Regions from separate parts of the Brassicibacter mesophilus genome, predicted to be linked through region 2. Evidence: riboswitches for the same ligand, from Rfam matches in the RefSeq annotation. Region 2 holds a riboswitch; each other region holds the start of a gene.
The links. A riboswitch is a leader RNA that binds a small molecule or an ion and turns the genes downstream of it on or off. The one in region 2 is predicted to bind cyclic di-GMP.
Positions count from the first base shown of each region.

Region 1: it holds a riboswitch for cyclic di-GMP, as region 2 does, so the genes downstream of both, HNR33_RS12785 (transglutaminase-like domain-containing protein) here and HNR33_RS15165 (hypothetical protein) in region 2, are expected to answer to the same signal.
Region 3: it holds a riboswitch for cyclic di-GMP, as region 2 does, so the genes downstream of both, HNR33_RS18260 (ABC transporter substrate-binding protein) here and HNR33_RS15165 (hypothetical protein) in region 2, are expected to answer to the same signal.
Region 4: it holds a riboswitch for cyclic di-GMP, as region 2 does, so the genes downstream of both, HNR33_RS03140 (prepilin-type N-terminal cleavage/methylation domain-containing protein) here and HNR33_RS15165 (hypothetical protein) in region 2, are expected to answer to the same signal.

Region 1 is NZ_JBNPXI010000011.1:96,363-104,244, forward strand. It holds gene kamA (lysine 2,3-aminomutase) at 1-138, opposite strand, end outside; gene kdd (L-erythro-3,5-diaminohexanoate dehydrogenase) at 368-1,405, opposite strand; gene HNR33_RS12765 (sigma-54 interaction domain-containing protein) at 1,721-3,115, opposite strand; gene HNR33_RS12770 (DALR anticodon-binding domain-containing protein) at 3,179-4,198, opposite strand; gene HNR33_RS12775 (YwiB family protein) at 4,207-4,623, opposite strand; gene murI (glutamate racemase) at 4,635-5,441, opposite strand; gene HNR33_RS12785 (transglutaminase-like domain-containing protein) at 5,643-6,434, opposite strand; cyclic di-GMP riboswitch class I at 6,449-6,524, opposite strand; cyclic di-GMP riboswitch class I at 6,563-6,638, opposite strand; partial or broken gene HNR33_RS12790 (S-layer homology domain-containing protein) at 6,794-7,882, opposite strand, start outside.
Region 2 is NZ_JBNPXI010000015.1:83,646-91,527, forward strand. It holds gene HNR33_RS15150 (methyl-accepting chemotaxis protein) at 1-1,611, shown strand, start outside; gene HNR33_RS15155 (helix-turn-helix domain-containing protein) at 1,795-2,511, shown strand; gene HNR33_RS15160 (methyl-accepting chemotaxis protein) at 2,883-4,964, shown strand; cyclic di-GMP riboswitch class I at 5,371-5,458, shown strand; gene HNR33_RS15165 (hypothetical protein) at 5,556-6,068, shown strand; gene HNR33_RS15170 (oleate hydratase) at 6,259-6,405, shown strand; cyclic di-GMP riboswitch class I at 6,618-6,702, shown strand; gene HNR33_RS15175 (tetratricopeptide repeat protein) at 6,796-7,836, shown strand; gene HNR33_RS15180 (metalloprotease family protein) at 7,856-7,882, shown strand, end outside.
Region 3 is NZ_JBNPXI010000022.1:30,274-38,155, reverse strand. It holds gene HNR33_RS18265 (hypothetical protein) at 1-565, opposite strand, end outside; gene HNR33_RS18260 (ABC transporter substrate-binding protein) at 729-3,260, opposite strand; cyclic di-GMP riboswitch class I at 3,372-3,460, opposite strand; gene HNR33_RS18255 (hypothetical protein) at 3,692-4,684, shown strand; gene HNR33_RS18250 (protein-glutamine gamma-glutamyltransferase) at 4,681-5,439, shown strand; gene HNR33_RS18245 (GNAT family N-acetyltransferase) at 5,655-5,843, opposite strand; gene HNR33_RS18240 (tandem-95 repeat protein) at 6,249-7,882, opposite strand, start outside.
Region 4 is NZ_JBNPXI010000002.1:132,955-140,836, forward strand. It holds gene gspE (type II secretion system ATPase GspE) at 1-1,170, shown strand, start outside; gene HNR33_RS03130 (type IV pilus twitching motility protein PilT) at 1,183-2,238, shown strand; gene HNR33_RS03135 (type II secretion system F family protein) at 2,270-3,481, shown strand; cyclic di-GMP riboswitch class I at 3,484-3,573, shown strand; gene HNR33_RS03140 (prepilin-type N-terminal cleavage/methylation domain-containing protein) at 3,719-4,147, shown strand; gene HNR33_RS03145 (type IV pilus modification PilV family protein) at 4,360-5,811, shown strand; gene HNR33_RS03150 (PilW family protein) at 5,824-6,435, shown strand; gene HNR33_RS03155 (DUF4900 domain-containing protein) at 6,453-7,882, shown strand, end outside.

The DNA.
Region 1 (7,882 bases), on a different contig from region 2:
TTCTTCTTGTTCAGTGAGATTTATAACTTTTTTTAGATCACTAACGTCAGTTATTCTATTTCTTACCTGCCATTTCCAGTCATTCCACTCTTCTTCGGTGACATTTTTCCAAAGCTCGATATCTTTATAAGACCTCACGCACAATACCTCCCTTTTAATTTTTGAAATATGAATGCAAAAGACATAAAGAATGTCTATGAGATTTTGCTAAGAAAACTAGGCGAAAGAAGTAAGAAAATCTATTAAGAAATTTGCATGTTTGAGCAAAGCGAGTTTGCAAATTTTAAGATTTTTTTACTTATGAGCATATAGTTTTCTCAAAATCTTCATCGCATGAACGTTCTTTTGTATTCATATTCATTAATACCTATGCATATAACTCTTCGTATATTTTTCTTAGGACTTCACTTTCTCTCATGATTTGAAGTGCTATTTCTGCATGTCCTTTTGTATATCCGTTTCCTATTATCATTGTAGTGTCTCTTCCTACTCCTTCGGCTCCTAGGGCTGCTTTTGTAAAGCTTGTTGCCATACTGAAGAAATAGATTAATCCGTCATTTTTTGTTACTAGTATACTTGACATCTCTGTGTTAGGTATATTTACACAGTTTATTGTTACGTCCGCCATTCTTTCATCCGTTGCTTCTTTAATTTTTTCCATCATCTCTACTGCATTTGTAGCATCTGCTTTAATATATACGTCGGCAAGGCCTGCACCTTTCACTCTTTCTATACTCTTGTCACTACTTCCTACACATATTACTTTACCTGTTACTCCTACTCTTTTCTTTGCTTCGTATAGACAAAGCATTCCTGATTTTCCTGTTCCGCCTATTACTACTACATAGTCTCCAGGTTTAACTAATTTAGCAGCTTGCGCAGGTGCTCCAGCTACGTCTAGTACTGATAGAGCAAGGTTTTCTGGTATATCTGTAGGTATTACTGCATATATTCCGCTTTCAAACAATATTGCTTTACCTTTTATGTCTACTTGATCTATGTCTTTTCTGACTTCAAGTATTTCGTCTATTCTTAGTGGTGTAAGTGACAGTGAAACTAAAGTTGCTAATTTATCTCCTACTTTAAGGTCTGTTTTTCCTTCTAATGCTGGTCCTATTTTTTCTACTGTACCTATTAACATTCCGCCTGAACCTGTTACTGGGTTTTGATGTTTCCCTCTTGTTGCAACTATGTTTTTCATTATTTCTTTAATTTTTTCTTCGTCTCCGCCTGCCTCTTGTTTTATCTGTGTAAAGCTTGCTGAGTCAACGTTTAATGTTTGCACGTCAATAAGTATTTCGTTATCGTAAATCTCCATGTTGTTATCAACTTTTATTGCTGGTTGTGGTAATGTTCCCTTTGGTTCTAATACTCTGTGTGTTCCGTATGGACATCCTTTTTTCATTTTAAAATTCCTCCCTTATATTTTAAATTGTTATTATTAATAAAGTTAAATGTAATTAAATAGCTAGGTTAAAGTTTTAACATTAAAGCCATTATTATGTTATGCAAAACATATGCCAAATACTTCATGAATTAAGAATTGAAAAAGAAAAATTTAGTATCATTTAAAAAAGAAAAATCAGTACTGGAACGCTAGGTAATCACTGTGATAAGGAAAAGGTTTTACTGAAATAGTGCATTAATAAAAAAGCAGAAAAGGCTGGAGGATAACCCTTGTTCTGTTATTCTCCAGCCTTTTCTGCTCAATTTTGGGCAGTTATTTTTCTAACAAACCATATTTTTTCATTTTATATTGAAGGGTTTGTCTGGGTATGTCTATAAGATCAGCTGTATGAGTTACATTCCAGCCGGTTTCTTCTAATGCTTCATAAATAATGTTTTTTTCCATCTCTTCTATCGTTTTCTTTAGTGGTTTTATTCTTCTTCCAATATCTTTTTTAAATATTACATTGTCAAATTGATTCGGCAAATGCTCAAGCAATATTTCATCTATATCATATATTGTCATTATTCCTTCTATTACATGTTCTAATTCTCTTACATTACCCGGCCATGAATAGTTTAAGAATATATCCATAACTCTATCATCTACTCCTATAACATTCTTGTTAAGTGACTTATTAAACTTTTGAATAAAATAATCTACTAGTACAGGTACATCAACCATTCTTTTCTTAAGCTCAGGTATGCTTAAAGAAACTACATTAAGTCTATAATATAAGTCTTTTCTAAGCATTTTAGCTTCAACCGCTTCATCAGGCGCTACATTTGTTGCTGCTATTATTCTAACATTTACATTGATGGTTTTTATAGCTCCTACTCTTCTTATGGTTCCATCCTGTATTACCCTTAGGAGCTTCGCCTGAAGATCTAAAGGCATTGAATTTATCTCATCTAGAAATAGTGTTCCTCCATTTGCCACCTCAAAAAGACCTGGCCTGTCCTCTGCTCCAGTAAATCCTCCTTTTACTGTTCCAAACAATATACCTTCTAGTAGATTGCTTGGCAATGCAGCGCAGTTTTGAGCTATAAAAGGTTTACTTTTTCTAGGGCTTGCATTGTGTATAGATTGAACAAATAACTCTTTACCTGTTCCAGTTTCTCCATATATTAAAATAGGCGACGGAGTTTGAGAAGCCTTTAATGCTAAAGATTTTAGCTTTAACATCTCTGTGCTTTGTCCTATTATATCTACGAATGTATAATTTGCGGTTCCTTTATGCTTTGTAGGCCTATTGTCACCACTGTAAAGCTCTTTTTGCAAATCAACAATTTTTTCCGAAAGCTTTTTGACCTCGGTTATATCTCTTGATATCTCTAATGCACCTAAAACTTTGTTTCTTGATTTTATTGGAATAGACGAGTTAATCGTTGTTATTTTATCTCCTTTGTAGTTTATAAAGGTCTGTTCTGCATTAAATATAGGCTTTCCTGTTCTTATTACATTAAGCAACGTACTGGTATCGTATGAAAGTGATGGATATATTTCTAGGATATGTCTCCCTATTGCTTTTTCTCGATCTATCTCGTCTAGCTTCTGTGCAAATTTGTTATAGTATACAATTTTGCCACTATTATCAATTATGTGTATCCCCTCTTGCACATAATCGAGTATTTCTAGTACATTCTCTCTAAAAAACAGATCCTTCATAACACACTCCCCTTTTGCTTATTTTTCGGCAATCGCTGCCTAATTATAGGCACCACAAGGTGCCTATATAATTAACATTAATTCTAATATATCAGATACAAATTTTTCTACAACCTTTAATATATATAAATTTGATAAAATCTCTGCTTTAGTTTTATCTATCAACCGTAACTCATTATTATACATATAAAACAGATCTGAATATAAATAGATGTAGTCAAAAAGTTTATATGGTTCGTTATACTTTACTGCTTCATCTAATACTTCTTCAAGCTGTAGTATCTTAAATATCAACTCTCTGTCTTCAGGTGAAGTTAAAGTTTCATGTGAGCTGAATCCTAACTTATCTTCATCTAGTATTCTATAGCCTTGCTTCTCCAATATGTTTACAATATTTCCTGCTCTTGTACAAATATATGTGATATAAAAATATGGATTTGATGTGTTATCTATATATGCGTTGTCTAGGTTTATGTCTATATCACTTTTATAAGTTTTTGAAACTGAATAGAAGTTAATGTGTTTTTCATCAAGTACATGATTTATGTCAACATCATATTCTTTACCGGCTTTTAATAGCTTAACCTCACCAAGCTTAATCTGTGGACTCAAATTAGATGATGTTTTTTCTAGTATAAATCCTCTAAGCTTGAAAATATTATTCATCACTTTGAGATAAGCTTTAGCTCTTACTCTACTATTAACACCAGTATTCGAGCTAATATCAAGTGTATAATTTTTTTCTATAGGCCTTTGCGCTATTGATATCCCTTTATTTAATACTATATCTCCAATTATTTTTATCCAATCATCGCTAAGGTAAAAGTTAACAAATCCTGGAGCAACTATTTGTATTTTATCAACTTTAATTATATCTTTGTCAATATTTTTAACTATATAATCTGCAATATCCATTGGAGATTTATTTAGTTTAGAGCTCAGCTTTAATGCAACATTTGTTGAGATATCTCCATTTTCTTTACGCTTAGGTAATGTAATATCGAACTCAATGTCTTCATCTATGTTAAGAGATCTCTTTATTTCCTTTTTAAATAGTTTAAAAATATCAATTATCTTATCCATATGCTTCCCTACATTATATCTATTGATAGATGATTACTACTTTCAATTGATTCAGAGATATTAAGTCTATATGCCACATTAATACTCCCTTTACCTATATCTGAAATATCTACATCCATCTTACTTGTCATAACTTCCATTGTCATATCTCCATAAACAGTTTCGTATTCAGTTTTGTGTTTTCTACCTTTTTCAAATATTAGGTTTGATGTATTACTTCCAAATCTCTTCATGGATATTATATTATCTTGAATCTTCAGAGTTGTTTTAGAACCTTCCATTCCTGACACCTCTGATTCGTCATATACTAAATAATATGTTCCATTCTTTTTATAGAATTTACCTTCTGTTATAAGTTCTATTGTGTTCTCTTCACCATCAACATTAGTTTGTCTTCCTTTTATTCTAAGCATAACTTCTTTCATTGATTTTCCTCCTATAGATTCTCAATATCAACCTTCTCTATTGTTTCTATATTTTTATTCATTATATTTCCCCCAACTCTCCTAAACTTCTCTGGATCATCGCTTACATAATATCTATACACTGCTTTTTCTGTTTTATCAGATAATAGATTATTCTCTTTTAGCATGCTCTTTACTTCTTTTGCTGTTTCAAATGCAGGATTTACAAGAGATACCTTGTCTCCCATTACTTTACTTAAAGTATATCTTAAAATAGGATAGTGTGTACATCCTAAAACCATAGTATCTACATTATGTTCTTTCAGCTCTATTAGATATTTTTCTGCGGCTATCCTAGCAACATCAGTGTCCTCCCAACCATCTTCTACTATTTGAACAAATAGGGGACATGCTACTCCTATTACTTCTGAGTTTTTATTAAGTGACCTTATTTTAGTTTGATAAGCTTCACTATTTATAGTACTAGTAGTACCGATAACTCCTATTTTATTGTTTTTTGTTGCTTCTATGGCTGCCCTCGCTCCTGGGTTTATAACTCCCAGTATCGGTACATCAAATACTTTTAAAGCTTCTTCTAGTGAAATTGCACTTGCAGTATTACATGCTATAACTATAGCTTTTATATCTTTGCTTAACAAAAACTTTATACATTGAAATGCATATTTCTTTACTGTTTCTTTTGATTTTGTACCATATGGTATTCTTGCTGTATCTCCAAAATATATTATATCTTCATTAGGTAATTGCTCCATGACTTCTTTTAATACTGTCAATCCTCCAATACCTGAGTCGAATATTCCTATTGGTCTATTGTCCATTTTATCGCTCCCTTCAACAACTATGATACTTCATAGAGATATTTTAAATTGCAAAATATAAAGCAAATACTTAAGTCAAAATAATAAAAATCTCCATCGCATAAACGTTTTTTATACTCATTTTTCATTGATATACATTTATATTATATTCTAAAAGCATTTAAAAGACTAATAAAAAAAACCTGGAATCCAGGCTTCTTTTTAGTATTCTTTCAATTTATTGTATTCATTTGCATCTTGAAACATATTATGGCTTGTCCCAGTTTTGAGGGCCCAAGCATCATATGTCGCATCGATAACTTTCCAAGTGCCATCAATATAAACCTCATTCCATGCATGATATGCATTTATATCCTCTCTATATCCTTTTACGAGCTTTGCAGGTATACCCCTACTTCTCAACATTGCTCCTAATAGCGCTGAGTAGTCATAACATATCCCTTTTCCATCTTTCAAAACTGTATCTATATCAGGTATATAATCTGAACTAAGGTTGTCCACCTTTTCGTAATCATAACTTATATTATTCACAACATAATCGTATAGGACTTGTACTATTTGTCCTTGGTCTTGTTCATCTTGTGTTAAAGATTCTGCAAGTTTGATAGCTTCCATATCTTCATTCCATGAAATTGGTTGAGTAGATTTGAGATATACTGAATTTTCTTCGGAGATATCTGCTTCAAAACTCTCTGTGGCTATAACTTTATATTTATTACCTGAAGTATTTTCTAATACTGATACTATATATCTACCTTGTCCAAGCTGAAGCGGAAAAAACTCTCCATCATTTTTTAAATCATAATAATATTTTATGGAATCTTTTTCTACCATAACCTTGGTTTTTTTATTTATTTCATTATATGATATTCTGACTATGCCTTCTTCTGCTTTTTTTATATCAATAGTAACACTTGAAGAAGCATTAACTGTTAAAGAACTAAATAACATTATAAATATAATTAACATTGCAATACATCTTGTTTTTTTCACTGAAAACTTCTCCTTTCGGTAGCTGGCTGCCATGTTACAGGCCCTGTAGCTTTGCGTCCCCCAGTTTCCCAAGGTTTGCTATTATCGTTTAAGAGTTATCAGCTAAAGCGGAAATAAAAAACTAATCTTTCGGTAACTGGCTGCCATGTTACAGGCCCTATAGTTTTGCGTCCCTCAGTTTCCCAAGGTTTGCCTTTATCGCTTATTAGCTGATCTTCAAAATATTTAGTTTGCTTTTATTATATCACATACTTCTTTAAAGTAAATAGTTTTTTTGGACAAGTTTTCCAAATAGAATCTGATTCAATAGAGAAAGGGACAAAGCAAGCTGCCTGCCCCTTTTGCTATTATATTGAGTTTTACATATCCAATTTTGGATAATATATTTCTGTCCAATCCTCGCTGCCGTCTTCTAATCTATTGTAATAATGGCTATTAAGCGCCTCTTGCATTGCTTCATAATACCATTTAGATTCATCTAAATCTGGATACTTTCTTGCTTCTGGCAATATCTCACCTTTACTAACACTTCTTTCTAGTACATTGTTGACTAGAGTTACGAATTCAGCTCGAGTGATATACTGATCAGGTTTGAAAGTCCCATCATCATAGCCATTTACCCATCCTTTTTCTGCTGCTGAGTTTATATACTCATTTGCCCAGTGTCCATTAATGTCTGAGAATTTATCACTTTCAAATGGACTTAAGTTATTAAATCTAGAAGCTATTGTAGCAAGTTCTGCTCTTGTAATATAATTACTTGGCTTAAACGCTCCATCTGTATACCCTTGGATTATTTCTCCCTTAGCAAGGGTAGCAATGTGCATATTTGACCATCTATCTGCTGCTACATCAGAAAAATCGTGAATATTGGTCTTTAGGTTGTTTCTATATTCTTCAGTCAAAAGTCTGTAGAATACTGTAGCTACTTCTTCTCTGGTAATTAATCCTTCTGGCTTTACTGTATTGTCAGGATAACCTTTGATGTATTGATAATGATCGTTCCTGTTTAGCTCAGGTACAGCTAATGGAATCTCTTCATCAATTATCTCAATTTCCTTGTCATCATCTTTGTCTCTGTCTTTGTCTTTATCTCTGTCATCGTCATCATCATCTTTGTCTTCTATTTTTATGTAATAGAAGCTTATTTTATTTCCTTCTACAGCTAGAGTAATTGTAACACTTGCTGGAGCTACCTTCTTATAACCTGCTATGTTAATTGCTTTTTCAGTTATTTTTGCCCTAAAGGTTTGGTCTTTCACTATTCTTTGTTTTGCTAGAGCTCTATTTGTATTTTTTTCTAGGTAGTTTACTGTATAGCTAATATCTGTTCTCGAAGTATAGTATACTTTGATTACACTGCTTTCCTCAGTCACTGTATATGGTAGTTCTGTTGAATTAGCTTCATCTACCTTGTAGCCTATTGGCATGTTTTCATAGCTTATACT
Region 2 (7,882 bases):
TACTACTATCAGCCAATACAAGAGAAGAAACCTGTATGGAGTGATCCATATATTGATAACATGCTAAATATTAATATGGTTTCATATACAAGACCAGTGTTTAAAGATAATGTGCTAATAGGTGTTGTAGGTGTAGATATTAAAATAGAAGACATAAAGAAAACAATTGAAAATATGAAGATTTATGATAATGGATACGCATTTTTACTAAACGATAAATATGATTTTCTAATTCATCAAACACTAACTCATGAAGATAATTTAAATACTATAGAAGATGGTAAGCTTAAATACATAACAGACATAATAAATGAAAATGATACTGGAATCGTGGAGTATAAGCTTAAAGGCGATGATAAGGTATTAAGCTATGCGAAGTTGAATAATGGTTGGATATTAGCAATAGCACCTCCACTAGATGAGGTGTTTGCGCCAGTAAACAAAATTAAAACTTCAATTTTTGTAGTTGAGGTATTCGGACTAGCTTTATGCATATTTTTAAGCTTGATCATAGGAAAATCGATTTCCAAGCCAATAGTTATGGTTACTGAGTTTATAAATAAAACCGCTAACTTTGACTTGACTTATGATAAAGCTATGGAAAACATAGTTAATAAAAGTAAGGATGAAACAGGTGTTATGGCTAGAGCAATGGTTTCATTAAGGCAGTCTTTAAGAGATCTAGCAACAGAGTTAAAGAATGCTTCTAATAGTATCAAAGAGAGTGCACACATAGTTGAAATAGCATCCACAGAATTGAATGATGATGCAACAGAAACATCTGCAACAACAGAAGAATTATCCGCAGGAATGGAAGAAACAGCAGCATCATCAGAAGAAATAAATGCATCAGTGCAAGAAATAGAAAAAGCTATAGAGTCAGTATCGCAAAAAGCTGAAATAGGAACATTAACTTCACAGGAAGTACATAATAGAGCAGAAGAGTTAAAAGCAGGTGCAGTAGAGGCAGTAGAAAAATCTGATTCTATATACAATGCTGTAAAGAAGGACTTAGATTTAGCAATAGAACAAATTGATGCAGTTAAAAAAATAAATATATTAGCAGATACAATACTTCAAATAACAAGTCAAACCAACCTTTTAGCATTAAATGCTGCTATAGAGGCAGCTAGAGCAGGAGAAGCTGGGAAAGGCTTTGCAGTAGTAGCAGATGAGATAAGAAAGCTAGCAGAACAATCATCGCAAGCAATAACAGACATACAGGAAGTAGTTGAAATAGTAAATCCATCGGTAGATAATCTAGTAAAAAGCTCAAGAAGAATACTCGAGTTCATAGAAACAGAAGTAAATAAGGACTACAAAACCCTTGTTGGAGTAGGAGAACAATATAGTAAAGATGCAGAGGCATTTAACAATCTAATTATAGATTTCAGTGCTACGTTTCAACAGCTGAGAGCTGCAATACAAGACATTTCAACAGCAGTAAATGAAGTGTCTATAACAATAAATGAAGGGGCGAGCGGAGTCGAAGATATAGCAGTTAAAACAACAGACATGGTAGAAAAGCTTACAAATATTAGAAGCACAACTAATAGTAATCTAAAAAGCGCTAACATACTTGTTAAGATAGTATCTAAAGTTAAGCTGTAATAAAAACAAAACAGAAAAACATGGTAATATTTAACTGTAAGTATTATAATTATAATACTTACAGTTTTTTTGTCGAATATTTTTGCAATTTTAAAATTTACAATTAGAAATATTAAATATTGCAAAAACATAAAAAAAGTAATACAAGATTAAATGGAGGGTACTATGACATTTGCGAAATATTTGAAAAATATAAGAATAAAAAAAATGTCTCAGAGGGAGTTAGCTAGAAGAATAGGTGTAAACCATTCTTACATAAGTAAAATAGAGAACAATGTTGAACCTCCTCCCAGTGAAGAAACATTAATAAATATTGCAAGGGAATTAGACATTGATGCAGAAAAACTAATATTAGAAGCTAAAAAAGTACCAAGTACATTTGAAAGCTTAATCACGCAGACCCCAGAGGTATCAAATTTTTTAAGTATAATTAAAGATAAAGACATAAGCAGGCACGTAATAGATAGAATAAACAAACTTATCTTGAACGAAATTCAAGATACTGAAATAATAAGAAAGACATTAATGGAAAATGAAAAGAAGTATGAACTGCTTTTTAATAATGTTAATGATGCTATTTTCCTTAATGAAGTAGATAATAATGGAATAATTTCCAATATAATAGACGCAAATAAAACAGCCTGTAAAAAACTTGGCTACACAAAAGAGGAATTGATAAATATAGATTTAAAGAATTTATTTGATAAAGATTTCCTCATAAACAACCCTGAAATTATCCGTAAAATATCAAATTGCCAAGAGTTTGCTTTCGAGATTATTTGTATTTCTAAAGCTGGATCAGCGATTATCTTTGATATCAACTCACAGCGTTTTGATCTTTTTGATAAAGAGGTCGTGATCACAATAGCGAGAGATATTACTGATAAAAAAGTTAGGTGAAGAACTTATAATGCATAAAATATATTTTCAACATATACTTAAGAGTAGTTCAGAATGTATAGCTATTTTGGATAAAGATAGTAAAGTGATATACGCAAACAAATTATGTTTACTATAACTATATAAAAAATGGATTGAAATATCAGATTGCTTCAATCTATTTTTTTGTTGACTTAATATTTACACCACTAAATTAACTGAAAATTAACAAAAAAATGTTGAGTAATAATTCAACATCAGCTATAATGTTAATAAATATTCGCCAATAAGTGACATGAAACTACAAAAAATGACTTTCTAAAGAAGGGAGGCTGTTTTTCATATTTACTAAATTACTAATCTATATTTTCTAATCATAAGGGGGAGTTTAATTGAAAAAAATTAGCTTTAAGATTATTGTAGGAATTCTTGTATGTTCATTAAGTTTGTCTTTAATAGTGGGGATTTTAGGTGTTTTACAAGGAACTAAGGCAATAAAGAACGAAGCTAATGATAAGCTGATATATATGGCTGGAAACTATGCTAATAAATTTAGCGAAAATCTATCAAGTATTGAGTCATCTATTGATAGTGTAGCAAACAATGTTGTGGCTTCGTTTGATATGCAGCAGTTTAATGCTGATCCTAGTAATTATATTAATCAATACAAGAATATGATATCACCAGTAGTTAAAAAAACCGCAGAAACATTAGATGGAGCACAAGGAGTTTACATATTATTTGATCCTGCTTTAACAAATGAAGCACATGAAGTTTGGTATGCTGATATGGTGGGGAACGGGAGCTACACTAGCCAGCAAGTTACGGAATTAAGTGATTATAATATAGATAATGAAGATATGGCATATTACTATGAGCCAATAAGAAGCAATAGACCTGTTTGGAGCGATCCTTATATAGACAGCGCATTAAACATAAATATGGTTTCTTACACTCAGCCATTATATAAAGATGGTATTCTACTTGGAGTAGTAGGTATAGATATTAAAATAGAAGACATAAAGAAAACAATTGAAAATATGAAGATTTATGATAATGGATACGCATTTTTACTAAACGATAAATATGATTTTCTAATTCATCAAACACTAACTCATGAAGATAATTTAAATACTATAGAAGATGGTAAGCTTAAATACATAACAGACATAATAAATGAAAATGATACTGGAATCGTGGAGTATAAGCTTAAAGGCGACGATAAGGTATTAAGCTATGCGAAGTTGAATAATGGTTGGATACTAGCAATAGCACCACCATTAGACGAAGTTTTTGCTCCTGTCAATAACTTAAGAAATTCGATTTTTGTAATTGAAGTTTTTGGAATAATTCTATTCATACTAATAAGTTTATTTATAGGCAAATCGATTTCAAAGCCAGTCATAAAAGTGACAGAGCTAATAAATAAAACAGCAAATTTTGATTTGACATATGATTCAGAGGCAGAAAAGCTGTTAAAAAATAAGGATGAAACTGGAACTATGGCAAAATCTATGCTTGTTCTAAGGAATTCCTTAAGAGACCTTACAAAAGAACTAAATGAATCATCTGATATCTTAAAAGAGAACGCACACATAGTTGAATTAGCATCCACAGAATTAAATGATGATGCAACAGAAACATCTGCTACCACAGAAGAACTATCTGCAGGAATGGAAGAAACCGCAGCATCATCAGAAGAAATAAATGCGTCGGTACAAGAAATAGAAAAGGCTATTGAATCAATATCACAGAAAGCAGAGGCAGGAGCTTTAGAAGCACAAGATGTATACAAAAGAGCAGGAGAGCTGAAAAATACTGCAGTAGAGTCAGTTGAGAAATCTGAAAAGATATATGAAAATGTAAAGAAAGACCTAGATATTGCAATAGAACAGATAGATGCAGTTAAAAAAATAAATATACTAGCAGATACAATACTTCAGATAACAAGTCAAACCAACCTTTTAGCATTAAATGCTGCTATAGAGGCAGCTAGAGCAGGAGAAGCTGGAAGAGGGTTTGCAGTAGTAGCAGATGAGATAAGAAAATTAGCAGAACAATCATCACAAGCAATAACAGATATACAGGAAGTAGTGGAAATAGTAAATCCATCAGTAGATAATCTAGTAAAAAGCTCAAGGGAAATACTTGAGTTTGTAGAAACAGAAGTAAATAAAGATTACAAAACCCTTGTTGGAGTAGGAGAACAATACAGTAAAGACGCAGATACATTTAATAGCCTAATTATGGATTTCAGTGCTACGTTTCAACAGCTGAGAGCTGCAATACAAGACATTTCAACAGCTGTGAATGAAGTGTCTATAACAATGAATGAAGGGGCAAGTGGAGTCGAAGATATAGCAGTTAGAACGACAAATATAGTAGAAAAGCTTGTCAATATCAGAAATACAACAAATGGTAACTTAGAAAGTGCAACTAAGCTTGTCAATATAGTATCTAAAATAAAGATGTAAAATTAAAAATAGAATGGTATTTTATAGATATTTAACTGTAGGCATTATAATTATTATGCTTACAGTTTTTATTGTTCCCAAAACTGATTCTAACAAGCTTTTAAGATACTGATAGATTTTCAATTTAAAGGCTATATAAAATAATAGGATTCATAAAAATATTACATATAATATACAACTAAAATATAAAGCAAAGTAATGCTAATTTTATAAAAAGAATATAGAGAAAGTTAGAAATTGGGAGAGGTGTACTATGTGGAATATAAACTATTGGTACTAAAGTCCCCAAAATGCAAAATGTGTAATATTATAAAGAAATAAAAAAGAAATTGTAAATTAATAAAGAATATGGGATTGATGTAAAAGGTTGTTTAATAATTTCTAGAAATTTCTTAGATATAATTAAAATTGACAAAGGCAAACTCATAGAAATGTGGGAACGCAAAGCTATTGGATCTAAGGCAAGAGATTACTATGACAGCCAGGCTGCCGGACAACTTAGTATGAAAACTTTCATGCTCTTTTTCGGCATGAGAGTTTTTTATTTTTAAAAAACAAGGAGGGACAACTATAGTAAAGCAAAGAAAAAAGATGAGTTTTTTGCTTAGGAATGCTATGTATATTTCTTCTTTCAAATGTTTTAATGAAGAAATATTATATACAGAATCAGTTGTATCTTTAGATGAACTAAGAATAAGTATTAACTTAATCATGAAGGTTTTAGATAAAAACAATTTATTGAATGAGAAAATATGCAAAGTAAGGGATTGGTTTGAACATGATGGATACTTAACTACAAAAGAAGTCATTTCAAAAGATTTCATACTAGAACTTACAAAAGATAATGAAACATTTTATAAGAGTCGCTCAGGAGAAACATATGCTAAATTAGGGTTATTTGATGAATGTTACAGGTGGTATCTAAGAATATATATAATTGATGAGTATGATTTAAAAGAAGATGAAGAAAAAGGAGGAACATTTGATATTTGCATAAACAAAGAAATATCAAAATTATTGAAAAGTCAAATCGAATATGTAGTACTTATCAAATTGAAAAGAGATGAACCAAAGAAATTTTTCGAACAAAGATATGCTAGATGATGTTAGCGTCACAGAATAATAAAATGATCACTAACTGGAGCTGAAGAGACACTTTGGTTGTCATATCTAAGTAAATGTCAAATACATTCTAACTGAGATTTTCAACAAAAGAATGCAATGAATATCTAGAAAATGAGTCAAATGCGGTACATTAGGATCATTTTCTTTTACCAAGATTAAAGATATATTCATTGATTCACAATTCCAGCCACGTGCTATGAGTGATCGTCCAAAGGTAGTACCTGAAGGCTCTATTAATTTTGCAATGATCAACCAGTTCGTCGAAATTACTGAGGACATGGTATTTACTGAGGAATACTCTATCGCACTTTACTAAGAGCATTGAATACTTGATTTAGATAATGAGAGAATCGGCTATCTTTAACCTACTAAAGCAGGTTATAAGATAGTGGATTTTTTATAGTATTAAAGTACTAAAAATGATAATATTGATGGAAAAATGTTTTAATCGACAACATTCTACAAATTTCTCGGATGAGATTTGATATACTACGTCGGTGGTAAAACAAAACTAACAGACTAACAAATTTTCGAAAAAGGTAAACTTATCGAAAGATAAGGACACAAAGCTGCGGATCTAAAGTCAGATGACCATGGTAGCCGGGTTGCCGAATTATAACGTGTAAGTGTAAAATCCTTTCATGCATTTCGGTATGTAAGGATTTTTTGTTTTATGACACGAATTATTTGAAAGGAGGATGAAATTATGACTGAGGATATTGAAACGATGGATATTGCTGATGATGTAATTGTATGTACAAATTGCAATAGCTCATTAGTAGAACCGGAGTATAAGGTACCCTTGTGTAAGGAGTGCAGAGATAAGTTATCAAACCGTCCAATACCATTATGGATAAAAGCTTTTTTTGGTATAATCATTATTATTCTTATTTTATCTCTTGTAAAGTTTCCATCTTCAGTGAAAGCAGGTGTTGCTCATGAAAGAGGGGTTAGGGCCGAGAAGGAGAGGAGATATATCACTACTATGAATGAATATGAAAAAATATTAAACAAGTATCCTAATTCAACACTTGCTCTGGCTAAACTTAGTATTGCATACTATCAAAATGGTAAAATTGATGAAGCAGTAGAGACAATTAATAAAATTGTTGGACAAGAGGTAGATGAAGATTTAATCAAAGAGCTTGATACCGTTACAGATAATATATCTACCTTTTACTATCCAAATGAAGATTTAACTAAGATATTAAACAGTCCACAGGAGAATTACTATTCGGAAGAGCTATTAATACAATTAGAGAGTTATGTAAATAATCATCCAAATGATACTGCAGGAAAGTATTATCTAGCAGATGTTTTATATGAGTTTGGAGAATATGATTATGCTGAGAAGTTAATAAAAGAAGTTATTAATTCTATGCCTGAGTTTCATTTTTCATATCTTTTTCTTGCTTCAATATATAGAGAGCAAGGCAAATATGATGAAGCTTTAGAGTATTGTGAAAAAGTACTTGACATGAATGCTGAGAGCCCAGGAGCATATATATCTATGGCTAAAATAGAGCTTAAGAGAAATAATGATAATGATGCATTGGACATAGCAAAAAAAGCATATGAGCTTGACAAAAATAGTAATCAAGCTATTTCAAGTCTTTCTCTAGCTTATCACTACAACGATATGATTAAAGAGAGAGACGATTTACTTAATTTACTTAGAGAGAAAAATGATGAATTCGAAGTTGAATTTCTTACGTCAGTTTTCAATGGAACAAACCAATGGAGATAAATAAGCGAGGTGAAATATAATGTACTTAATACCAGGCTTTTTAATA
Region 3 (7,882 bases), on a different contig from region 2:
ATATTATGTCTGCATATGTAGATATATATGCGTGTAAAGGCTCACTCATATAATTGCTATATTTATCTAAGAGCATTTTGTAATCAGGCCCTATCCATAAAGTTCCTCCCCACCACAAAAATGTATATCCTTTATCATAGCTATCCTGTACTATAGCTTTAAATTCGCTATCAGTATCTTCTATCTTATCAATATCTTGCTGGTTGTTAAAGTCTAAGCCATATATATACTTTTCGCAGTATTGTATCCATTTTTTAAAATCATTTAACCCAATTTCTATTGTTTCCTGTCTATACCCTTTAAACATTGTATCTAGCATCTCGTTCTGCTTTTCTTTGTTATGTACTTTCTCTATATTTTCATCTAGAAATTTCATCAAATCATCTGAGCTTTTTTCATCTCTTACCATAACATAAAACTCTCTGATTATTTCATTATCTGCACCCTTTTCTTCATCAACTATTGGTTCTTCAACATCTATTTCTGGGTTGTCTTGAGCTACTTCTTTCTGACATCCAACAGATGTTATTAAAAGAAAAAACAATACGATAATGATTTTTTTCATTAACGCTTCCTCCTATATATTTTATAATAGAAATATTCTGTTTATAAATACTCATCTCTATTGTAATATAGTTCTATTTTTTTTAGAAATTTCCTTCTTACTAGTTTAATCATTAATTCTCAAAAAAAGAAGCAGGCCATATCATAGTCTGCTCCTAATCGATCTATTTTGTTTCTACTCTGCCAAAATACCAATATCCATATCCTGTCCTATCTATATTCTTGATATTTTCATTTACTATCACATTATCAGTTTCATAAAAAATAGGAATAATCACTGAATCTTCAATTAATATTTTTTCGGCTTCGATTAGCATTTCATCTCTTTCTTTATCTTTAGCACTATTAGACTCATCAATTAATTTATTATATTCATCATTTAGCCATCCAGATTGGCCACCTTCTATATCTGAAGTCATTAGCTCAAGAAATGTCATTGGATCAGGGTAATCTGCCGTCCATCCAGAGAATACTATCATATACTCCCCTTGAGCTTCTCTTTCTAGCATAGTACCAAATTCTACAATCTCTATATTGACTTTAATGCCTAGAGTTTTTTCTAACATATCTTTTGTTGCTTCACATATCGCTTTGTTTGTTTCATTATTACTACATAGAATTGTACTCTCTGGAAAATTCTCGCCATTTGGATATCCAGCTTCTGCTAATAATTTTTTGGCTTCCTCCATTTTAATTTTGTCAACTTCTATTCCATAATCTCCAGCCACATCTCTAAAATCATTTCCTTCTGATGTGTATATACCTGGAGAAACAAGCCCTGTAGCTGGCTTATCTGTATTCTTTAAGACATTATCGATTATGCTTTTTCTATCAATGGCAAGTGAAAGAGCCTTTCTTACCTTAACATTGTCAAAAGGAGAATTAGTTGTATTAAGCTTAAAATACCATGTACTCATACTAGAAAACTTTTTTACAACCTTATCTTTATCCTTTATTTTAGATATATTTTGTAAAGAAATATCTTCTACTACATCAAACCTTCCTGCATTATATGCACTTATTGCTATATCTTCATCTTCAAACATATAGAATTCAATTTTATCTAACTTTACAACACTCTTATTATAGTATTCATCATTCTTAACAAGAGTTACTTTGGTTCCTTCCTCAAACTCTTCTAATCGAAATGGCCCATTACTAATTGCTGTTATTGGATTTTCAGCCCAGTCATATGGTGATTGCTCAACTATATCCTTTCGTAGTGGTAAATAAACTGGTAAAGAAATTAACTTTACGAAGTATGGAGTTGGCTGAGTTAGTTTGACTTGTAATGTTTTGTCATTAATAGCCTTAATTTTAACATCTTCTATTCTTCCTGTACCTTCATTATAATTCTGTGCACCTTCAATACAATATAATTTAAATGCATCGAATACAAACTCATCTGGATTTAGTGCCTTTTTCCACGCATATTCAAAATGTGAAGCCTTTACTGGCTCCCCATCAGACCATTTAGCATCTTTTAAATAAAAAGTATAAGTTTTTCCATCATCAGACACGGTATAATTTTTTGCCATTGCGAGTTGCATTTCTCCATTTTTTTCAGTCATTAAGCCTTCAAACATGTTGCTTATTATATGATATTCATCCGAATTTATGGTAAGCTGATGATCTAGTGAATATATTTCATTTCCTAAGTTAATCTTTAAAATATTCTCTTTTGACTTACTATCATTCTTAGGATATGTCCATTTTTTATTCTTTATTTTGCCGTTATAGTATTGATATGTAAATGTACTTTCTCCTGCGAACAAATTAAATTCATAGTCTTTAATCTCATATTTTTTTGCAATTTCTTGTATGTTATTTATATATAATTCTTCAACTTGATTTCTAAAGTTCTCACTTAGAATAAAAATACTGAAGTCCATTTTAGTTTCATTATTTGAAATTAAGTTTATTATGTGTTTATTGTTATGATGGTAGTTAAATGTATCAAATACAATAGAAGAATCACCATATTCAAACAGACCATTCTGTCCCCAGATTTCCATGTTCATTTTTGTATTTTTATCTTCTAACAATTCAAATATATGTTTACTTGATACTGCAAAGTTTAAATTTTGTCCATCTACTGTAACTAACGTAGTTATTCCAATTAAATCTCCATTCATGTCCATGAGTGCACCTCCTGAACTTCCTGGAGAGATTGGTGTTGTTGTCTGGATTACTTCTACTCCATCAAAGTCTCTAATAGCAGAAATAATACCGTCAGAAATTGTATTTTCAAAACCTAAAGGGTTTCCTATTGCTACTACCTTTTGCCCCTTTTTTAAATTCTCAGTAGCTCCAATATTTAATGGTTTTGTTGGTACATTTATTTTAATCAGTCCTAAATCAGCTTCTTGAGATAACCCTAATACATTTATTGTGCCATATTCATAACCTTCTTCCATACCTTCCATAACTACACCGAAGTAAACTCCACCCTCAAGCACATGATAGTTTGTTATAATAAGACCATTTTCACTAATAACTACTCCTGATCCAAATTTTTCAACCTCTCCCTTTTCATTATAGGCTTTAATTAAAACTATGGATTCAGACAGCTCAGCTAACTGCTCATATGTTTTATTGTCATTATGCTGTAAATTGCTGTCATCAGCTTGTACAGGGAATGATGAAAAAATTAAAAGAGTAATTAAACTTAAAATTAAAATTTTGTTCCTTTTCAAAGTAACTACCTCCCTATTTTAAAATATAGTTGTTTCTTAAATACATATTCTCTTGCTACAAAAAATGTCTTCTCATACCGAAAAGGGCATAAAAAGACATATCTTTTGCTTTTCGGCAACCGGCTACCATAACAAGCTTTCCTTGCCTTAGGTCCTTGGCTTTGCGTCCCTATCTTTCAATAAGTTTGCCTTTATCAAATTTTGATATTTCAACATATTTAAAATAGCACTAATATCCTTACATTATATCATAGTATTTTGTCGTTTTTTGTTTTAGATTTACTTATCTCAATTTTTAAACAATTTAGCTAATACAATTTTATTATTTATTTTAACATATTTATAATATTTTTTTGCACTTTGATAAACACAAAATTAGTTTAGCAATATTATATAATATATCATCTAAACGCAAGGGGGTATAAAGTTCAATGAATCAAATAAACATTACAAACCTTTTGGATAAAACAAGGATAGATAATGGCACTGAAAATATGAAAGACCTTTTTGATTCAACTGCTAAAAAAAATATTAAAAAAGCCGTAGAATTAATTAATGAACAAAATGTAAGTTTTACTTCATTGTTTTTGCTACAAGATAAAATTAATGAATTTAACATCACTAAAGAACTAAGCTATAAAAACAGAGTAGCACTGGGATTTATTGATGGAATAAGAGATGAGAAAAAGGATATTTCTTTTGCAACTACCCTGTCATCTGAACATACTCATTCAACTCAAACTACTTTAAAATGGATACTCGAAAGTGGTTATACTGATGATGGGCTTAATAATGATTTCGACGAAGTATTAGATAAAGCTGCTATACTCCTAATAAAATCATTTAATGATAATTCAGAGCTACCAATTATAGTAGATTTAGTTTTTGACCGATACAAAAGAGGTTTCTATATTCACGATCTTGTATGGGCACTTTTTGAATCACGCGAACTTAAGAGTCTTTATTTATTAGCAGAGCATTTAAAATCCACAGATAAAAAAGAAGTGAGGCTGGCAAATAAGCTTTTAAGCTTTATCCCCGGTATAAGTATAAATAGCCCAAAAAGCAACGAGGAAAAATACACATATTTTATAAAATGGTTTGAAGAAAACAGTCCATTTTTATATTATACAGGTGAGAGTTTTCAGCTAACAAGTGAGCCTATCCCTTATGAAGTAAATTTAGAAGCTAAGTATTTATGTAAAAAAATATTAATTGATACTGGAGAATTTGTTGATCCATTAACTAATAAGGAAAACAATGTATTAAATTCGTTTAAAAAACTAAATAATGATGCTAAAACCCTTCTTTCAAGCTTTTCTTATATGACATATCGTAAAGACAATACATGGTGGAAAGAATGGATCAGATACCCTATAGCTAGTCAAATCAATATAGCAAAAGCTAAAGGAGGGTCATTATGATTAGGATAAACGGTAGAATAATCCCTCCAAATAATATTATCGAAAACTATCCTGCAAATATTATTGAACGAAAAATCATAAATATTTTATCTGAAAGTTCAAAGGTGTATCGATATTCTTCATTAGATGAGCTACGTTTTGAGCTTAAGATTCGTTCAAATATTGTTAATGCATCTATAAGATTGAATAGAAGTGGATTAGCATTTAAAGTCTTTCGTAAAGCTTATTGTAATACTAACTTTTGGGAACTTACTAGAGAAGGAGGATTTTTACTAAAAAGAAATGCAGTTCCTAGTAAAGCAATAAATGATATCTTTATGAATGGTAGAAAATATGGCACTGAATGTGCTACAGCTATGGTTATTGTGTTTTATAAAGCAGTTCTTGATATATTCCCTGAGGAACTTTTTAATAAGTTATTTTCAAGTATACATTTAATGAACTGGAGCTATCTAGATAAGAATCTTGATATTGGATATTATGTGAATGAAGAAGATTATTTACCAGGTGATTGCAGATATTTTAAAAACCCCGATGTAAATCCTCTAACCCCTGAATTACAAGGTGAAAATGCTATAGATTTGGGAAATGGAAGATATTATGGGCATGGTATGGGAATATTAACTGGAGAACAAATAATAAGAGAATTAAATGAAAATAGAAAAGAAGGATCTAGAAGGTCAGCTTATTTAATAAATTCAGCAACTCATCCAAATTTTAAGCATTTGGCTTATATATACTATAGTTATGTTTAACTTAAAAGACAAGGTAAAAAGTACCTTTTACCTTGTCTTTTAAGTTAATTATTTGACTATTGATTATATTTTTTTAAAGTAAGCATTGTGTATAGATGATTCGAGTTGACATGTACTCTATTCATGTTCTTATGATTGTTGTTAATAAAATATCTTCATAAAAAGACTAATTCACTACTTTGCTTAATTCTCTTTGTTAAGTTATATCTGCTATCTTACTGTAGATGATAGAGATATACTGCAAGTCCATACAGCTTTTCAAACCCTTCATTTGTATAAAGGGTTAAAGCATCTTTGTTTTTTACATCTACTTCAAGCGATGCCTTAGGCAGACCACTATCCTTTCCGAACTGGATAGCTATTCTCAACATATTTCTTGCCAGCCCTCTACCAGTCCATGCAATTCCATATATTTGATGTATTCCAGCATCTAACGTAGATTGAGGTAATGGCTGTTGAATAATTGAGTTAACTTTTATTTTAAGCTTTCTATTTGCTGAATTAAAACTAAATATGTAATTTTATCCACAGGGTGATCCCATTGATATATCATTACAACCATTCTTGCCCCGGTATAAAACATAAAATAAGATATCTTGCGATTCTCATAAATTTAATTATCTTCTTTAATGAGGACATCCTAGACCGCACCTTTGATTCTATTAAAAAACAGGCCAATTTAATGACCTGTTTCTCATAACTTATTATTATATGCAATTTTATCTAGAAATATATTCAGATTTACTGGGAAAAGAACATATTGATAGCAAAAACGAACATATTGGTTTTGGTCAACTTAACTCTCCACATTATATGAGCTTCGCTACCTTTAACATTTTTTGTATAATCGTAGTAGTTTCAGCTCTAGTTATGTTTTCTTTGACCATCAACTGATTATCATAACCTGTAACTATATTTTGTATGATACATCTTGCAACACTTTCCTTAGCCCAAGTTGATATATTATTACCATCACTATAGTTATTTAATATAGCATCAATATCATTTTCAGAAATATGACTATTTAATCCAGTTAAATTCATTGCTGAGGCAATAATAGCCATAGCCTCTTCTCTTGTTATTTTATCATTAGGTCTAAATGTTCCATCATTATAGCCTGATATTAATTTGTACTCATAAGCTTTACTTACAGCATCATAATACCAATCATTACCCTTTACATCTACAAATATTTCCTTTGATTCTCCCTTTCTCATTAGTCCCAATGCGTTTACTGTTATTGCTGCAAATTCTGCTCTCGTTATATCTCTATTTGGTTCAAATATATTTTCACTTACCCCATTTATTACTAGTCTTGATGCCATATCATTTACTGCTTCCCTTGACCAATGATTCTCTACGTCTTTAAATGTCTTTGGACTATAGATAACTGAGTAAGTACTGTTAGTTAAGCTATTAATCCTTGCATAATATGTTCCTTCAATTTCAACTATTGTTGTTGGTACATGAGTAAATGTACCATCATCATTAAGTACAACTCCTGTCGTTATTTGAGATGGATCTATTCCATCTGGAATTTTAACCATTCTTTCTACATAGCTTTTGAACTTTGATACTTTTACTGTTTTATCTTCATAACTACAGTATATGTTAAACTCAATTGGCTTAACTATTATTTGATAGTTGTTTTTATTAGCTGTATCTTCAACTATCTTTACTATATCTTCTGATGGTTTTGATATTTCTATTTTTACTTTTATATCCTTTAATTCTACTTCAGAGCCAATCTCTTGGGATATACTATCTATATTTATTTGCGATGCTGGAAGAATATAGGATGCATTCTCTGTTTTTATTTCTAATACTGCTTCCTTTGCTTCCATATTCTTTACTGTCTGACCATTTAATTGGCCAGATACTCTATCAAAATCTCCACTTATTGGTATTGCTACCGTGCTATTCTTTCCTATGCTTTCTAGCCTATATTGTATTTTTTCATCATCAATCGTAACTTCTAATATAGTTTTCCCATCTTCATGTAGTACTTCTGCTGTTGCCATATCTTCTGCTTTTCCATTTATTAATATATCTTCTAACTTCGGTTGAGGATTTTCTTCATCATCTTCATCATCGTCATCATCTTTTGAAGCTTTACTTCTTTTTATTATTATTGTATATGTTTTTTTAGTTACTCCATCTTCTGCTGTTACTTCAACATTTATTGTATTTGACCCTACATTTAAGTTTATTGCTTGTGATGAATTACCACTTATCACTTCTTCTCCACTTACTTTTATTCTTGAATGTGCTTCTTCCACTGTTGGCATTATCATTATGTTATTTACACTATTTTCTACATTTACTTGATACTGTGTAATATTCTTACTGAAGTCAGGAGAGAGATTCCCACTACTTATTGCTATATTGCTTAGATTAGCATTATTGGATTTTATTGTAGAATTAACCGTTATATTTACTGTTG
Region 4 (7,882 bases), on a different contig from region 2:
GAAATTAACAATGCTCCTGTGGTTAGACTAATTAATTTAATAATTAGACAAGCTGTTAAAGCTAAAGCAAGTGATATTCACATAGAACCTTTTGAAAGCAATGTAAGAGTTCGTTTTAGAATTGATGGAGAGTTACAAGAAATAATGTCACCTACCAAATCTACTCACTCTGCTATAGTAACTAGAATTAAGATTATGGGAAAAATGGATATAGCAGAAAAAAGAGTACCACAAGACGGAAGGGTTGAAACTAATATTGATGGACGTGATGTTGATTTAAGGATATCAGTTCTCCCTACAGTATATGGTGAAAAGATAGTTATAAGGCTATTGGATAGAAGCAGTTTCTTATTATCTAAAAAGCAGCTAGGATTTACTAAAAATAATAGTGAGAGATTTGAAAATGTTATTAGTAACAGTAATGGGATAATTTTAGTAACAGGTCCAACTGGTAGTGGCAAAACTACTACTCTTTACGCAGTATTAAGAGAGTTAAATACAATTAATAAAAATATTATTACTGTAGAGGATCCTGTTGAATACAGACTAGACGGTATAAATCAAGTTCAAGTAAATACTAAAGCAGGGCTTACTTTTGCTAACGGATTAAGATCTATATTGAGGCAGGATCCAGATATTGTCATGATTGGTGAAATAAGAGATGTAGAAACTGCTCAGATAGCTGTTAGAGCTTCAATAACAGGACATTTAGTTATTAGTACTATACATACTAATGATGCTCCATCTACAATAAGTAGACTTGTAGATATGGGAATAGAGCCATATTTAATAACATCTTCAGTAGTAGGAATTGTGGCTCAAAGACTAGCTAGAAAGATTTGCGAAAACTGTAAAATTGAATATGAGGCTTCTAATGAAGAGAAAGATGTATTAGGAGTGGATAGAAGTGAAAAGCTTATATTATATAAGGGTAAAGGGTGCAATAGTTGTTATAACTCAGGATATAAAGGAAGGATTGCTATACATGAGATTATGCCTATAACTAAAGGAATAAGAGAATTGATTAATAACAGACAATCTGTAGATATTATTAAAGGCAAAGCTTGTGAAGAAGGAATGAATACTTTAAAAGATAATTCTGTCTATTTAGTTAAAGAAGGAACTACAACTGTAGAGGAGCTTATTAAAATTACTCACACTGTAGAATAGGAGATGTAGATAATGGATATGCATGAGTTGTTGCAAAGGACTATAGAGTTTAAAGCATCGGATTTACATATTACAGTTGGTTCACCACCAATATTAAGGATTAATGGTGAACTTAAAAAAATAGGAGATATGAAATTAACTCCTGAGGATACTCTAAACATGGTTAAAAGCTTAGCAGATGATTCTCAATTTAAAAGGGTAGAAAATGAAGGCGAAATAGATATGTCTTTTTCTTATCCTGGAATAGGAAGGTTTAGAGTAAACATATATAAGCAAAGAGGTTCTTATGGAATAGCTATAAGAAGTGTGGCATTAGAAATTCCCAATCTTGAAGAGCTAGGTTTGCCTTCAACAATTGCTGAATTGTCAAGAAAACAAAGAGGATTAATATTAGTTACAGGGCCAACGGGAAGTGGAAAATCCACAACACTTGCTTCGATGGTAGATATTATAAACAAGGAAAGAAGCTGTCATATTCTAACTTTAGAAGATCCAATAGAGTATCTACATAAACATAATAAAAGTATTATTAACCAGAGAGAAATAGGACATGATTCAAAATCATTTGGAAATTCTTTAAGAGCTGCTTTAAGGCAAGATCCTGACGTAATATTAGTAGGTGAAATGAGGGATTTAGAAACCGTATCTATTGCTATTACTGCTGCTGAAACTGGTCATTTAGTTTTATCTACTTTGCATACATTAGGTTCAGCTAAAACAATAGACAGGATAATAGATGTATTTCCACCACATCAAAAACAGCAAATAGTCATGCAACTTTCAACCGCATTAGAAGGAATAGTGTCTCAACAGTTATTACCTAAACAAGATAATAGTGGAAGAGTAGTCGCTTTAGAGATATTAGTGTCGACTCCAGCTATTCGCAACCTTATTAGGGAAGGTAAAACTCATCAAATTCCTACAGCTATACAAACAGGCGCAAAATTTGGCATGAATACAATGGATAATTATATATTAGATTTATATAAGAAAAAGATAATTTCTAGAGAAACTGCCATTACTAATTCATTAGATAATGAAATGATAAAAAGACAGTTAGGGTTATAAATTAACAAACTATATATTTGAGGTGGACGACGTGCCTATATATAAGTATACTGCTATAAACAAATCTGGCGCCAAGATTACGAATGATTATTCTGCAAAGTCTCAGGCTGAAGTTATGATTATGTTGAAAGAAAATGGATTTTATCCCATAAGAGTAGAAGAACGTATTGAAAGAAAGGAAATAGTGATTTCAGATATTTTTAATAAAATTACTATTAAAGACATAGCAGTTTTTTGTCGTCAATTTTATACTATGCTGAATGCAGGAGTTACTATAACAAGTGCATTAGATATATTAAGACAGCAAACGGAAAACAAAAAGTTTAGAAAAATTATATCAGATATTTGTGAAGATGTGCAAAAAGGATCAGCATTTTCAGAAGCCTTAAAGAAACGCAAAGAAATATTTTCTGACCTACTCATAAATATGGTTGAGGCTGGAGAAGTTAGTGGAAACTTAGATACAATTATGGATAGAATGGCTAATCATTTTGAAAAAGAATTTAAAATTAACAACAAGATAAAAAGTGCCATGGTATATCCAATCATATTAAGTGTAGTAGCTATTGGTGTAGTTGTATTTCTTTTAACATCTGTTATGCCTACGTTTATAGGTATGTTTACGAGTAGTGGAGTTCCATTACCAGTTCCTACTAGGATTTTGTTAGGTATTAGTTCAGCACTGCAAAATTATTGGTATATTTTCTTTATAGGGATAATTTCAATAACTTTAGGTATTAATGCTTATAAAAAAACTGATGGTGGAAAATTACTGATTAGCAGGTTTAAACTTGCAATACCAGTTTTAAAGGACTCAAATAAGAAAATCATAACATCTAGGTTTACTAGAACCTTATCTACACTCCTATCAAGTGGAGTACCATTATTAGAAGCTCTAGATATTGTTTCCAAAGTTGTTGATAATGTAGTAATAGAAAAAGACATCAGTGTTGCAAAGGAAGAAGTTAGAAAAGGTTCAACTTTAGCAAAACCTATAAGAGAAACAGGACATTTTCCTCCTATGGTAACTTCAATGATAGAAATAGGAGAAGAATCAGGTGCACTAGATGATATATTAGAAAAAACTGCAAATTTTTATGATGAAGAGCTTGAAACAGCTATACAAAGAATGACTACATTAATTGAACCTATCATGATAGTACTTATGGCAGTGATAGTAGGATTTATTGTTATTTCAATGGCACTACCAATGTTTGATATGGTCAACACTGTTCAAATGTAGCCAAATTAAATAGGCAAAACTACCGAAAGGTTGTGACGCAAAGCTAGAGTCTAAAGCTACTTTCAAGTAGCCATGATCGTTCAGCTGCATGGATAATTTGTTGTTTATGCAGCTTTTTTTATTCCCAAAATTAGACAAGGCTATATTAATTATTTTTAGGAGGTGGTTCTGAGGATAAGCTCAAATGTGAAATGATTATTAATACTAAAATTCTAATTAAAACAAGGGGGTAAGGGTATGCTTAATTTCATTTTAAAACAAATGAAAAACAAAAATGGATTTACATTAATTGAATTGATTGTTGTTATTGCTATTTTAGGGATATTGGCTGCTATTGCGGTGCCAAGGTTTGGTGGGACACAAGCAAAGGCGAAGATGTCAGCAGATCAAGCATCTGCAAGAACAATTGCGAGTGCTTTAAATATGGCTACAGCGGAGGGAACAGCTATTATTGGAGATAGCGCAGTAACTTGGAAGAGCGGAATAACAGAAGGAGCATCAATTGAAAATAAATATGATACAACAGTCGCAACTCTTATACAACAGAAGTTCTTAGATACAGGATTGAAAGGACCTCAAACTGGAGGTACTTTTACAGTAGTTATTGATAGCGGTAATGTATCTATAACAAATGGAGATGGTACTACTTTTTATCCTGCGCCATAGGAATGATTGGCGTTAGACACTTAAGCTATCAATCTACCAACTTTTGAAAGTTTTAAAATATGGAGGGGTTATTTCCCTCCATATTTTAAAAATAATAGACTTTTTATTAACTGAAAAAAGCGTATAGGGTTGTTTAGTCTTTTATTCGCCTTTTTTAGTTAATAACTTAGAGCTTATAAGTGAAACAAAACATACGAGGAAGTGCTCAAAATATGAAAAGAACATTTAATCAGAATGGTTTTACTTTAATCGAAGTTATCTTTTCTATAGCTTTACTAGGTATAATAGCTTTATTTATACTACCTATGGCAATGTACGGAATAAAATATGCTAAGTGGAATAATATCAGACTTACAGCATTAAATTTGGGATATAGTCAAGTGGAATGGTTAAAGACACTAGATTATGATGATTTAGGTTTAGATATTTCTAATTATTCTCCAAATGGAATTGTTAAAGGGGATTTATATATGAATGAAGAAAATTCTAGCGCTTTAGAAATAGAAGGAATTGAGTATACATTAAATACAAATATAACCTGGAAAGAAGCTAAATCAAGCACCAGTGAGCCTGTTCCAACGGCAACAAAAAAAATAGACGTTACTGTAGAAGCAAAAGATCCTTTTTCAAGTATAAAGAGAGAGTATTCTGTATTAGGGTCTCTTGTAGCTAAAGAGAGCGAAAGAGACCCTACATATCCGGGACATTTAAAAATATATACATTTTTTCAAGAAGCAAGTTTTCCAAAGAAGAATGTAATGGTTAAAGTTAGTTATGATTCAGGTGGACTTGTATCTCTAACTAATACAGATGATGAAGGACGAGCATTAATAGGGAATTTAAATGAAGGCAAATATAAAGTAGAGCCTATTAGTTGGGAACATAGTGAGCTTATGGTCATGCCTAATGGTGTCATGAACAATATTCCAAATCCAATGTATCAGGTGGAAAAAAATATACTAATTCCAAAATGGGACAAGAACGATCCCCCATCTTATTCTTCAAATAGCTTTTATATTGATTTGCCTGGATATGTTAATTTATTACAGAGTGATATTTATCCTAATGCTACATTATCAATTAAACCAACTAATGGATCATATAACCCACCTGAAGGTGAACCTATAGACCACATGCTTTTAAAAACTTCTTTAGAAAAAATAAATCACACAAAGCTTTGGAGATTATGGACATATGATTATGATATTACTTTTGAGAAAGAAAATTATTATTTAATTGAAAAAGAAAATGGAACTTTATGGGATGGAAGTTTCGATATGAATAAAATTTATGAAGCTTCATACGAAAAATTGTTACTTGCTTTTGGCTTAAAAAATTCAGGAGCTTTTAGAAAAACTAATGATGGACTAAACAGAATTAATGAAATATATGTTGAATTTACCTCCGAAATAAGTAGTTTAGAATTATTAAAAAGTGTGAAATTTTGCATAAATAATATAATAATTGATAGTACTACATATACAATTTCTTCAGTCAATAATGGAAAAAACGATAAAATTAAAATAACTTTTAATAATCCTAGTATTGAAATTACTGAAGATGAAATATATTTTGAAATAATTGATTTTAGTACACTAGAAAACAACTATGGAATGAAATTAGCAAAAGATTTAAATAAATGTACCTTAAATCTAGTTGAATAAGGATTGAATAAGATGAAAAAAAATTTAAAAAACCAATATGGATTTACTCTGTTAGAGCTTATTATAGTTGTTCCACTAATTGGCATAATCTTGCTTATCGCTTACAATATGCTTTTTCTAACGACTAAGAGCTTTAATAGTGTGAATGACAGCTTTGATATATCTGAAGATTTGAGAATATTTCTAATAAGTATTCAAAGAGAAGCGAATCAGGCAAAAAAGTCTGAGGAAAAATTAGATGCTTTACATAGGGTGAGTCAAAGCGAGCTATATATATACACCGATATAGATGATGACTTTATTCCAGAGCTGGTTAGATATAGATTAGTAGGTAACGAAATAAGAAAAGATATAAAGAAAGCTTCTAATTCTAAATATCCTTTTGAATTTACAAATTTGTTTATCAATGAAAGAGTAGTATTATCAAATGTAGCTAATACTGAAATATTTAGTTATGTGGAAAAATTAAAAGAGCCAGCGACTGAACATGAAATTACTCAGCAGGAAGGTAAAGATTACAGAAGAAAAGTTAAGATGAAATTGGAGATTTCTAAAAGTGAAGGTAATAAATCTATAGTAATAGAAACATATTTAGTAACTAAGAGCAGAACGGAATACGAGTAGACAGGAGGAAACTCTATATGAAAATATATATGAATAACAGAGGAGTAACTATACCTATAGTGCTTATTGTGCTGTTAATAACTATTATATTTGGTTTCGCAATTATGTCAATGATATCTACTCAAGCAAAAATTAATACTATTGATGATGCTTCAAAGAAAGCTTTTGAGTATGCTGAAGCAGGGTACAATGCTTACATGTGGCACTTAAACGATGATGTGAATTTTTATAGTACAAATGAAAGTAAAAATATGCAAAATATAGATATACCTTTTCGAGAAGGTTTTTATAAACTAGAAGTTACTAAACCAAGTGATACAGATAGGTTTGTTACAATTAAATCTACAGGTTGGACTAAAAATAATCCTTCTGTAAATAGAACCATATTAGTTAAAATTAGAAAAAAACAGTTTGTACATCATGTGTATGTAAGTGATAGTGATGGAGAAAATATATGGTGGACATCAGGGGACGAAAGTCACGGTCCTTATCACACTAATGAAACATTAAGAATTCAAAAAAGCCCTAAATTCTATGACACTGTTACATATTCTTCTAGTTTCGTAAAGGGAACTGGTTATAGTCCTGATTTTAAGGTAAAAGATCCTATTCAACCTCAGAAAGTAGACAGATTAGAGTTTCCAAAAAACAATGAAAAATTGAGGGAATGGGCTGAAAAAGATGATATGGTATTTCAAGGTAGAACTTGTATATATTTAGATGGTAAATATATAAAGATACGAAATGGAAATGATAAAGAAGAAGAAATAATAAGAAGACCTATTTCTGAAATTGGTAATAAAGTAATCTATGTAGAAGGAGAACAAGAAAGTGATGTACGAAGAAAGTTTAACTTAAATGCAGGAAACGTATTTATTTCAGGTAAAATAGAGGGAAAGCTTACAATAGCAGCTAGTAACAATATCTACATAACCTATGATGATCCAACTAAGTGGTATGAAGCAGAAGATAGAAACAACGAGAATCCTCCTGTAGAAACTCCACTAAATGGAGGAATATATTATTTTAATACTACTTTTACCCCTGAAAATGAGTTGTCAGTTTACGATAGTGAGAAAAAAATTTATACAAGATATGCTAATGGTAAGGATATGTTAGGCCTAATAGCAAACAATGATGTCTTGATACTTCACTTTGGATGGCCAAAGTACAAGGGAAACAGTGCCGACAAAACGTATTGGAGTTATAAATGGGAAAAGCAACGTTACTGGGATTGGGGATGGAAATACAGGTGGATAAAAAATAACTTCAACTATGATGTAGCTCCTCATGATATTAGTATTCATGCTGCTATATTTGCTGTAACAGGCGGTTTTGGCTATGAAGACTATGAAGACAGTAATTGGTGGGGAAATACAAGAAAAGGTAATATTACTTTGTGGGGTAATATTACTCAAAAAACAAGGAAAGCAGTAGGTTTGATAGG